One region of the Agrobacterium sp. DKPNP3 genome, then DNA from elsewhere that is predicted to be linked to it. Evidence: predicted binding sites of a transcription regulator. Region 1 holds the regulator's gene; the other holds the start of a gene.
The links. Region 1 encodes PhoB, which activates phosphate uptake and scavenging genes when phosphate is short. Its sites were predicted from a motif close to TGTCATNNANCTGTCAT; they were not measured.
Positions count from the first base shown of each region.

Region 2: a site for PhoB is predicted at 2,896-2,912, ahead of ACUTJJ_RS17380 (DUF1045 domain-containing protein). Genes of this name have one in related genera too.

Region 1 is NZ_JBQYSN010000006.1:33,549-39,492, forward strand. It holds gene pstC (phosphate ABC transporter permease subunit PstC) at 1-989, shown strand, start outside; gene pstA (phosphate ABC transporter permease PstA) at 986-2,308, shown strand; gene pstB (phosphate ABC transporter ATP-binding protein PstB) at 2,323-3,138, shown strand; gene phoU (phosphate signaling complex protein PhoU) at 3,264-3,959, shown strand; gene phoB (phosphate regulon transcriptional regulator PhoB) at 3,991-4,674, shown strand; gene ACUTJJ_RS03110 (GcrA family cell cycle regulator) at 4,854-5,387, opposite strand; gene ACUTJJ_RS03115 (aspartate aminotransferase family protein) at 5,819-5,944, shown strand, end outside.
Region 2 is NZ_JBQYSN010000066.1:13,410-19,353, forward strand. It holds gene ACUTJJ_RS17365 (AraC family transcriptional regulator ligand-binding domain-containing protein) at 1-290, opposite strand, end outside; gene phnN (phosphonate metabolism protein/1,5-bisphosphokinase (PRPP-forming) PhnN) at 376-975, opposite strand; gene ACUTJJ_RS17375 (alpha-D-ribose 1-methylphosphonate 5-triphosphate diphosphatase) at 972-2,108, opposite strand; gene ACUTJJ_RS17380 (DUF1045 domain-containing protein) at 2,105-2,803, opposite strand; gene phnE (phosphonate ABC transporter, permease protein PhnE) at 3,058-4,407, opposite strand; gene phnE (phosphonate ABC transporter, permease protein PhnE) at 4,407-5,393, opposite strand; gene phnD (phosphonate ABC transporter substrate-binding protein) at 5,464-5,944, opposite strand, start outside.

The DNA.
Region 1 (5,944 bases):
CTGCGGTCGGTGGTGCGATCTATGCGCTGCGGGCGATTGCTCCGCGCTTTCGGGCGCGCAATCAGGTCGAGAAGGTCATTCTTGCGGCGCTCATCGTTGCCTCCTCCATCGCTATCCTTACGACAATCGGCATTGTCCTGTCGATGCTCACGGAGGCGATCCAGTTCTTCACCATGGTTCCGGCGCACCAGTTCTTCTTCGGGACCGTGTGGGATCCACGTTTTGCCGCTGCGGGCGCTACGGACTCATCAGGGCAGTTCGGCCTGATCCCGTTGCTCGCTGGCACGCTCTACATCGGCTTCGTCGCCATGCTCGTTGCGGTTCCCGTGGGTCTGTTTTCGGCAATCTACATGTCGGAATATGCCTCGCCTCGCCTCCGCTCGGTTGCCAAGCCGTTGCTGGAGGTGCTCGCCGGCATTCCCACCATCGTCTACGGCTTCTTCGCACTCACGACGGTTGGCCCGTTCCTCAGAGACATTTCCACGCAGATCAATGGTCTGGCGACTGGCAATTACGCCAACTTCATCCAGGCCCAGAGCGTCATCACCGCCGGCTTTGTCATGGGCATCATGCTTATTCCCTACGTGTCGTCGCTGTCGGATGATATCATCACTGCCGTTCCACGTTCGCTGCGCGACGGTTCGCTCGGCCTTGGCGCCACGCGCTCCGAGACCATCAAGAGGGTCATCGTTCCCGCCGCTCTTCCAGGCATCGTCGGGGCCGTGCTGATGACGGCGTCGCGCGCCATCGGCGAGACCATGATCGTGGTTCTTGCTGCCGGCGTGGCAGCCCGTCTTCAGCTCAACCCCTTCGAGCCGATGACCACCGTCACCGTCAAGATCGTCAGCCAGCTCACCGGCGACCTCGAATTCACCTCGCCGCAGACGCTGGTCGCTTTCGCGCTCGGCATCACGCTTTTTGCCATCACGCTTTGCCTGAATATCTACGCGCTTTACATCGTGCGCAAATACCGGGAGCAATATGAATGACCGACATCGTTTCTCCCGCAAGAGGCGCCCCCGCAGTCACCAGAGCCACGCGTCGCGATATCGGGATCAAGCGCCGTTATGCCGCCGAACGCCGTTTCCGCGCCTACGGCATGGCTGCGATTTCCTTCGGCCTCATCTTTCTCTTCCTGCTGCTTTTCTCGGTGGTCTCCAAGGGCTACACCGCGTTCCAGCAGACGATGATTACCGTTCCGGTCGAGTTTTCGGAAAAGATCATCGACCCGAAGAATGAGCGTGCCACCAATCCGGCGAAGCTGATGACGGCCAATTATCCCATCATCGCTCGCGATGCGGTCGCCAAGGTTCTCGGCGTCGCGCCGACCGACAAGGCCGGTCTTCGCGCCGTCAACCTCCTGATCTCCGACAGCGTACGCACGCAGTTGCGCGACATCGTCGTCGCCGATCCCGCCGTCATCGGCACCACGCGCACCGTCACGCTTCTGGCGTCGGGCGATGTCGATAGCGCCTTCAAGGGCCAGGTCGATATGAGTGCCGATGAAGCTAACAGGCGTATCTCCAACCAGCAACTCGGGTGGATGAACCAGCTCGCCGAAAGCGGCCAGCTTGCCAAACACTTCAACACCGGCATTTTCGTCAACGGCAATTCGAGCCGTCCGGAAGCAGCAGGTGTCGGCGTGGCGCTGATCGGTTCCTTCTACATGATGATGATCGTGCTGGTGCTGTCGCTGCCGATCGGCGTCGCCGCCTCGATCTATCTCGAAGAGTTCGCCCCGAAGAACCGTCTGACCGACCTCATCGAGGTAAACATCAACAATCTCGCGGCTGTGCCCTCCATTGTTTACGGTCTGCTTGGTCTCTCCGTCTTCATCAACTTCATGGGCTTTCCGCGCTCGGCTTCGCTGGTCGGCGGGCTTGTGCTCACCCTGATGACGCTGCCGACCATTATCATCGCGACCCGCGCCGCCCTGAAAGCCGTGCCGCCCTCGATCCGTGCCGCGGCGCTCGGTCTCGGTGCCTCCAAGATGCAGACGATCTTCCACCACGTGCTGCCGCTTGCCATGCCCGGCATCCTGACCGGCACGATCATCGGCCTTGCGCATGCGCTGGGCGAAACGGCGCCGCTGCTCCTCATCGGCATGGTGGCATTCGTCGCGAACTATCCGACAACGCCGATGGATCCGTCCACGGCCCTGCCGGTGCAGATTTACATGTGGGCGAATGAGGCAGAGCGCGCCTTTGTCGAACGGACATCCGGCGCTATCATCATCCTGCTTTTGTTCCTCATCGTCATGAATGTGGGCGCAATCCTGTTGCGTCGCCGCTTCGAACGGCGCTGGTAAAGGGAGATTGAGCAATGAACATGTTGTCGGAAGCAGCAGTTGAAAAGGCGCTGGACAAGAAAATGAATGAAGTCTCATACAAGATGATCGGTAAGGACGTATCGGTTTATTACGGCGAAAAGCGTGCGCTTTACGACGTGAACCTCAACGTCCGGGAGAACACCGTGACCGCGCTGATCGGCCCCTCGGGCTGCGGCAAATCCACGTTCCTGCGCACCCTGAACCGTATGAATGACACGATCGACGGCTGCCGCGTCACCGGCAAGATCACGCTTGATACCGACGATATCTACGACCAGGCGATCGATGTGGTGGAACTGCGCGCCCGCGTCGGTATGGTGTTCCAGAAGCCGAACCCCTTCCCGAAGTCGATCTACGAAAACATCTCCTACGGCCCGCGGATCCACGGGCTCGCCCGCAACAAGGCGGATATGGACCAGATCGTTGAGCAGAGCCTCCAGCGAGCCGGTCTATGGAACGAGGTGAAGGACCGTCTGCATGAGTCCGGCACGGGCCTTTCCGGCGGCCAGCAGCAGCGCCTTTGCATCGCCCGTGCGATCGCCGTCAGCCCGGAAGTGATCCTGATGGACGAGCCCTGCTCGGCGCTGGACCCGATTGCCACCGCGAAGGTCGAGGAACTGATCCACGAGCTGCGGACAAACTACACCATCGTCATTGTCACGCACTCCATGCAGCAGGCGGCGCGTGTTTCCCAGCGCACCGCCATGTTCCACCTTGGTCATCTTGTTGAGGAAAACGAAACCGACAAGATGTTCACCAATCCGGATGATCAGCGCACGCAGGATTACATCATGGGCCGCTTCGGCTGATACAGGCCGGCGCTTCAAAGAAACCGAACAAGACTGGTGCCGCTGCCGTGTCCCGCTCCGGGCACGGCCTGCAGGCCAAGCCGGAGGACTAGACCGTGAACCAGACAACGACCCATTCGCATATCATGTCCGCCTATGATGAGGAGTTGAAATTCCTCACACGCCGTATTTCGGAAATGGGTGGCCTTGCCGAACAGATGTGTGCCGACGCCGTGCGGGCGCTCGTGAACTCGGATGCCGCGCTGGCGCAGAAAGTCATTTCTGACGACACCATCCTCGATCACGCCGAGCGTGAGATCGGCGACAAGGCAATCGTCACCATCGCCAAGCGCCAGCCGATGGCGGCAGACCTTCGTGAAATCATCGGCACGCTGCGTATTGCAGCCGATCTCGAGCGTGTGGGCGATCTTGGCAAGAACACGGCCAAGCGCGTGATTGCGGTTGCCGGCACCGGCGTGCCGCGCAAGCTTGCCCGTGGTCTCGAACACCTGTCGGAACTGGCGCTGGTGCAGCTCAAGGAAGTCCTCGACGTCTATTCGACCCGCTCCGCCGAGAAGGCCAATGCCATCCGCGAGCGCGACGAGGAAATCGATGCCATGTACACCTCGCTCTTCCGCGAGCTTCTGACCTACATGATGGAGGACCCGCGCAATATCACGACCTGCACGCATCTTCTGTTCTGCGCCAAGAACATCGAGCGCATCGGCGACCATGCCACCAATATCGCCGAGACAATCTATTACATGACCACCGGCAGCCAGCCGGAGGGCGAGCGTCCGAAGGACGACAGTTCCAACACGCTCGGTTCGGTGACCGAGTAAGAGACAGGCAAAGCCTTGCGGAGTTCAGCATATGGTGCCCAAGATTGCAGTTGTGGAAGATGAGGAAGCGCTCAGCGTCCTTCTTCGTTACAATCTCGAGGCTGAGGGATACGATGTCGACACGATACCCCGTGGTGACGAGGCGGAAATCAGGCTTCAGGAACGTACCCCCGATCTTCTCATTCTAGACTGGATGCTGCCTGGTGTATCCGGTATCGAGCTTTGCCGTCGGCTCAGAATGCGGCCGGAAACGGAACGCCTGCCCATCATCATGCTGACGGCTCGCGGCGAGGAAAGCGAACGTGTTCGTGGCCTCGCAACGGGTGCGGACGATTATGTCGTCAAGCCGTTCTCCACGCCGGAACTCATGGCCCGCGTCAAGGCCATGCTCCGCCGGGCCCGCCCCGAGGTTCTGTCTTCGGTGCTGAAATGCGGGGATATCGAACTGGATCGCGAGACGCATCGCGTTCACCGCAAAAGCCGTGAAGTGCGTCTCGGTCCGACGGAGTTTCGCCTTCTGGAATTCCTGATGACCTCTCCGGGCAGGGTGTTCTCCCGTTCGCAATTGCTCGATGGTGTCTGGGGCCATGATATCTACGTCGATGAGCGTACCGTCGACGTGCATGTCGGACGCCTGCGTAAGGCGCTTAATTTTTCGCACATGCAGGATGTCATCCGCACGGTGCGCGGCGCCGGCTATTCCATGGAAGCCTGAGCGGATGCCATCCGACTGGCGCGTTCCATCAAAGTAATTTTCCGCGAAAAACAAAAGGCCCGAAACCGGATTGGTGTCGGGTCTTTTGTTGTGGTTGATCCCGATCCGCTCTGGTTTTGTCACAAAAAAACGGGCCCGAAGGCCCGTAGTTTTTGAGTGTCGAATGCGTGCCGCAACACTCAAGCCTTACGGCGCTCGCTTACCGGCTGATAGGCGAGTTTCGCATGGAACTTGCAATAGGGCGAAGATTCCAGCGCTTCACAGCCGCAGAAATGGAAATCGTCTTTCAAGGGGTCGCCGACCGGCCATTTGCAGGTGCGCTCGGTCAGTTCCGTCAGCGTCAGACGACGGGAGATTGGCGTGACGACGTTTCTGGAAGGAACGTAATCGAGAACTTCCGCGGTCTCGATGCCGACCTCTTCCTGAAGGGCGGTCGCGGCGTTGGAACGCGTCAGGATCCGGGCCGGTGCAGCGTTGACGCGGCCAGCAAAATTCGCCGCGCGAGGGGCAGGGGCAGCAGTCCGCTTGGGCGCTGTGCGCGCCGAAGTGACAGGACCGCCAGCCTTGACGCGACCCGGCAGGTTGAGACGGTGGACCTTGCCGATGACGGCGTTGCGGCTAACACCGCCCAGCTGCGCTGCTATCTGGCTGGCGCTAAGTCCCTCGGACCACAATTTCTTGAGCTTTTCGACCCGTTCGTCTGTCCAGTTCATGCCGCTTCTCCGCTTTTCGCGTGTATTTTTGGCAGAATCCCTCTCCGTCTCGCGGGAGTGCCGCGAGTGTGGTTTCTGCCTGATTTTTGGTGACTAGTTCCGCCGCATTGCAGTCTAGTAATTAGCGATTAACCTAGTGCCACGCAGACTCCGTGGCAAGAGTCGCGGGAATCATCTCGAATCGATTTTGCGGTTTTCCCCAACTTGCTGGCGGGTTGAGTCAGAAAGGCAACACCTTGGGTCTGGCGCCCAGCCACCTACTAGGGCTTGAGAACCCTAGGGAATACGGACTTTTGTTGACATCGGCAAGCGAAGTGACAATAGTGCCCCTGCCGCCGCGAGGCGGCATTTTTGATTTTCAGGCAAGGGATAACCCTAAGAGCCTATTGACAACCGTCTTACAGCGCATTTGCGCAAGGAGTGATACAGCCATGGCCGAAGCCGCCGCGCCATTGTTCGATACATTTGCAAGAGCCCCCCTGCGTTTTGAGCGAGGCGAGGGCGTCTGGCTGTACACGGAAAGCGGCGAGCGATATCTCGATTTTGCGGCTGGCGTG
Region 2 (5,944 bases), on a different contig from region 1:
GGCGCACTCATCAGGCCGTAGCCGAAGGCGCCGGATGCACCGGCTGGAAAGGTGGCCGCGCATTGAAGACCGAAGGTGTCGTCGCCGGCGATCTGGGCGCAGGTTTCGAGCAGCCGACAAAATCTGTCGAGGCTGATGCGTTCCGTCAGGCTGTTGAATGTAGCAGGGTCAATGTCCAGAGACGTGCAGATCGGGATGATATCGATCCCGCGTGAGCGGGCATAGTTGCTGACGCCGGCGGCAAGGCCAGCCACCACGGTAATCTCGTCGCTGATCCTTTTGTCAGGCATCCCTCGCCTTGGCGTACCATGTTCTTAGTTGTCGTACGATGGTAAGCATGTGAAAGGGTTTTGTCGAGAAGCGTGGCGCCTGGTTTCAGGCGTGCCGGTAGGTGCAGCTTTGCTCAAGAACCTGCATGATCGCCCGGCCGGCTTCTTCGATCGCGCCACTATTGTCGACAGTCGTGACGTCGAAATCGCCGGCGACGGTGAGCGAACTGCGTTCCAGCCGTCGCAGAATATCGTCCCGGCTCTCGCGCCCGCGTTGCTCCAGTCGCATCGCCAGCACATCGGGCCGCGCAACGATGTTTAGGACTTTAAGACGGACAAACGCGGTGCCGAAATGGGGCAGGGCAGACCGTGAACCATTGGCGATCACCACGTCGCCCGCCTCAAGATGACGGTGGACGGTAGAAGGAATGCCGTATTTAAGCCCGTGTGCTTCCCAGAAAACGGCAAAGGCACCCGCGTCTTCCAGACGGTTGAACTCCTGCATGGAAACGGCGTCGTGGTTTTCACCACCCGCATCGCAGCTGCGGGTTATGACGCGTCGGGTAAAATGGAAGCCGGGTCGGCCGGCAAGCTGGACCGAGGCATAGTCCATCAGCGTATCCTTGCCGACGCCGCTCGGGCCGACAACAACGACCATCGTGCCGGGCGATTGCGCGGGCCGGCTATCATCCCCATCAATGCTCATGCCACGCGCTTGCCCTGACGCCAGACGGAACGGGCGACCGGAACGCCCTCTTCGCGGTGCACTCGCACCAGATCGGCCCGCAATCCCGGCGCGATGCGACCGCGGTCAAGAAGACCGACCGTGCGCGCCGGCGTGGCCGTGACCATACGCAGCGCCTCCGGCAGGCTGATTCCCTCCACCTGACCGGCAAGCAGGAAGGGTGCGAACAGCAGGCTGAAAGGCACATAGTCGGATGACAACACATCCAGCACCCCGATTTCGGCGAGGTCACGGGCGGCGATATTGCCGGAATGCGACTTGCCGCGAACGATATTGGGTGCACCCATAAGCACGCTCATGCCCGCGCTGTGCGATGCCTTGGCCGCTTCGACGCTGGTCGGGAACTCCGCCAGCTTCACCCCATGGCCGATCGCCTCGCCGACGTGCGCCTCGGTGGCGTCATCGTGGCTCGCAACGGTAATGCCACGCTCAGCGCAGCGGGCGGCCAGATAATCACGATGCTTGGCGGAATATTCGGCCGAGGCTGCCTGCCGGCGCTGCACAAATTCGGCAAACGCCTCATCGCTCAAACCGCGCTTCTTCTGATAATAGAAGATGTATTGATCCATGGACTGAAATTGGCGCTGGCCCGGTGAGTGGTCCATCATCGAAATCAGCCGCACGCGCGGATCGGTCTCGAAGTCCTCAAAATGTTCCAGCACATCGGCGGACGCCACCTCACAGCGCAGATGCAGAAGGTGGTCGGAGCGCAGGCGATTCTGGTCCGCCGCCGCCTCGATGGCGTCAGCCATCTCCCGCATTTCACCCTTTTTGAAACCGCCATCCTCATCCGAGCCAAGGCGCAGGCAATCGAAAACCGTGGTGATGCCGGAGGCGGCGACCTGGGCGTCATGAGCCTGAATAGCGGCGATCTTGTCCCAGGTCACGCCGGGACGCGGCGAATAATGCTGTTCCAGATGGTCGGTATGCAGTTCAACCAGACCGGGGATCAGAAAGTCTCCTTCAAGGTCTTCTCCTGATTTCGAAGCGCCTTCGCTGATGTCGGCAATCTTGCCGTCACGGATCAGAACGGAGCCCAGAATAATATCGTCTTCCAGAACGATACGGGCATTGGAAAGGGCGTGCTCGGTCATGGGATCGCATCTTTCTTGGGTGGCTCAGCAAACGGATGCCAGCTGTGAACGGTAAATGGTGCGCCGCGCTCCTCTTCAATGAAAAGGGCAAGGCCGGAAAGGGTGAGCGGCTTGTCGACAAATTCGGAAAACTGCGCAGAAAGCATGTTGCGCACGGCAGGCTGCTCGGCCTCGTCGATGCGTCCGGTCAGCGTCATGTGGAAACGAAAGTCATCCATCACATGCGGATAACCCCAAAGCGACAGATTTTGCCGCTGGCTTTCGGTCAGCATCTGCGGCCGGCGGCGGGCAATATCGGTTTCGGACAGGGGCGCACGGAAGCGGTCGAAATGATCCACGATCTCCGCGGCAAAGTCCTGCAGCGGCTGGTAAATGCGATCCGGCACCAGAGCGAAGAATGGTCCAAGTGCATCGATGACAATACGCGGAATGTCGAAAACCTGCTTCTCGGAAGTGAACTCTGTCAGAGCCGCCACCAACTCCGCTTCGCTGTATTTTTCCGCAAGCTCGAAAGGCGCCTTCAGCGTTGCGTGGAAGCCGTAACGACGCGGTTCCTCAGTCATCCCGGCATAATCGGCGTGGTCGTTATACAACGTGCCGGAAAATGCATTGCGGCCCAGCCAGCGCGATGCTCTCTCAGTCAGCGGATGATCTTTAGCCGGGGAAAAATAGATGGCATAGCGCACGGCAAGCACTCTTCAGTGTCATGGGGAACCAGGGATGAAAAGCTATTTGGCGTGACTCGCCCGCTTCCCGCAAGGTCAGGAGTGCGAGGTAATCGCTTTCCGTGACAGAATGATGATGCCGCAAGAAAAAAGTCCTCGAATGCTAGAAAGCTTCCAGAAACATGGGTGATCTATCGGGACAAGCCGGGGTAGAACTGATGATGAAATCAGGCGAGGCGGCGGAGTAATGACAACCGTAACCGTCGTCATTTCGTCTACAAAGTCTAATGCTGTGCCTTGCCGATCAGGCGCGAGCGCAGCGAATTGGAGATGTGGTCGAACAGGAAGACCACAAAGAGGATGAGCAGGACCATATAGGCGACCTTGTCCCAGTCGGCATTGGTGCCCATTGCTTCCAGCAGTTTGAGGCCGATGCCGCCCGCACCCACTGCGCCGATGATGGTGGCGGAGCGGGTGTTGCTTTCCCAGAAATAGAGCGACTGCGAAATGAAGACCGGGAGAACCTGCGGCAACACGCCGAAACGATTGACAGCCATCGGCGATGCGCCGACCGACTTGACGCCCTCACGCTGCTTGTCGTCCACGTTCTCCAGCGCTTCGGCATAAACCTTGCCAAGCGCCCCGGTGTCGGTGAAGAAGATCGCGGCAATGCCGGGGATCGGTCCGGGACCGAAACTGCGGGTGAAGAACAGCGCCCAGATCAGCATGTCGATGGATCGCAGGAAGTCGAACAGGCGCTTCATGCCCCAGTTTGCCGCCTTGTTGGCGGTGATGTTGCGGGCGGCAATGAAGGCGAGCGGCAGGGCGACGAGCGTGCCGAACAATGTGCCGACAAACGCCATGACCAGTGTCTGCATCAGCTTGGACAGGATGTCGGCATGTTGCCAGACGCCGTTATCAAGGAAATCATCCACCATGTGGCCAATATTGGAGCGGGCCGGATCGAGCCTTTCTCCCCATAGGGCGAGAGCCGCCAGTTGAGCGTAGCTCTTGCCCCAGAATTCGGAATGCGTGTCGAAGAAGAAATTCGCCCAGCCGAGGAAGCGGCGCTGTACATAGACCTGGCTCGTGCGGATCTCGGCCTGACCTGCGAAGCCGTAATGCACGAGCACCTTGTTGCCATCCTGCTGGATTTCATCCGGTGCGTTTTGGGGTGCGAGGGCCTGCTCCCCATTGATGACGATGGGATAGCCGATGCCATCGACATACACATCCACCTGCGTCGGCGTCACGTCGAGGCGATTGTCCGAGCCCGCATAAACAACGCTATATCCACCATTCGGCAGCGGCTGCAGCCAGTCGATCCTGGCATCGGCCGGGTATTGCCCGCGGCTCGACCATTGCGGCTCCACCTTCCCGTCTTCGAAACGAAGGCGCGGTTGGGCACGCCAGGAATACCAGTCCTGAATATAGCTGGAAGCCCGATCCCACCGCCCCTGCATGAAGGCCGGGCCAACGTTGAAAAAGAAAAAGCAGCCGATAAGATAGGCGGTCACGGCAAGAAGGCCGACAAGCAGACCATATCGCTGCATGACGCTGCGGTTGAATACCGCAGGATGGGCAGCCGTCAGCCTCTCGCGCTCGGCAGTGTTGAGAATGAAGCTCGACGACATCAGGCCGCTCCCCGTCCGAATTCAAAGGATTGTTGGCCGATCAGCCGGCGGCGCAGCCAGCTGGAGAACTGGTCGACGGCGATGATGGTAATCAACAGTAGAATGATGATGGCATAGGTCTTTGCCGCATGATCGTTGCCGATCGACAGGCGGAAGACCTCCCCGATACCGCCGCCGCCCACCGCGCCGATGATGGTGGAGGCACGCACGTTGATCTCGGCGCGCAGGAGGGCATAGGAAACGAAATTCGGAAGAACCTGAGGCACAATGGCAAAACGCACGCGTTCGAGCCAGTTGGCGCCAGCGGCGCGCAGGCCTTCATCCGGCTTCATGTCGGCATTCTCAACAACTTCGAAAAAGAGCTTTCCGAGAGCACCGATCGTGTGGACCGAAATTGCGATGATCGCCGCGATCGGGCCGATCGACAGGATGGCGGTCAATAGTCCGGCGACCACAATTTCAGGAAAGGCCCGCAACACTTCCATAATCCGGCGCACCACCCAGCGCACGAGGCCGGCGCCGATGAGATTGGTGGAGGCGAAGAAACAGAGCACGAAGGCAAAGCCGGTGCCAATGATCGTCGAAACCAGCGCGATATTGAGCGTGATGATCAGCTGGTAGATGAAATGCGGGATGTAGAAACCATCGGCGATGTAAACGCGATCGGCGACATAATTGTATTTCAGCGAACCATCCGCATAAGGCGACGGCAGGTCGAACATCGCCCGGAAGACTTCCAGCGGACTATCAGGCACGAAGGTCTTCATGAAATCGAAGAAATAGGGCAGGCGCTCGAAAAACTTGCCTGAATTGGCCGCATTGGCAAAATTCAGGGAGGCGGCAAGGATGGCGAGAAAGATCACCAGCGAGATGACGGTGTAGATTCGCCGCGTCTTGAGCTGCTGCTGATAGTGACGCATGACCGTTTTGGACGATGCGCTCAATCCCTCGGGCGAGAGGGTGCCCTGGTGCAGTGTGGTCGCCATGCCGTTCTTCCTTTACTGGCAAAAGCGGCGATGCCGTCAGGCATCGCCGCTTCCTGATATGATCTGAGGATCAGCCGCCGATAACGGACTTACGGGCGTCGATGATCGTCTGGTAGAAGGACGGGTCGACCTTGATGTAGGCGGTGTTTTTGCCTTGGGTGAAACCCTGGAAGCAGGCGAGGTCCTTTTTCGGCAGCTCCATGAAGAAGTCCTCGACCTTCTGCTTCATGCTGTCGCCGATCTTGTTGGCAACGAGCAGCGGGCCGTTCGGGATCAGCGGTGACTTCCAGACTTCAACGATATCGTCCATGTCGAGGTTGCCCTTCTTGACCATCTGGTGAAGGTTGCCACCGGAATAGCCGTCTTCCCACTTACCAACGCCCGAACCAAAGGTGGTTCCGACATCGAACTTCTTGTCTAGAACGGCGAGAACGAGGTTCTCGTGGCCGCCACCAAAGCCGGTTTCGGAGAAGTATTCCTTGATCGGCGTGCCGGTTTCCTTAGGGATGGCGACGTTTGGAATAAGGAAGCCAGATGTGGAGTCGGGGTCG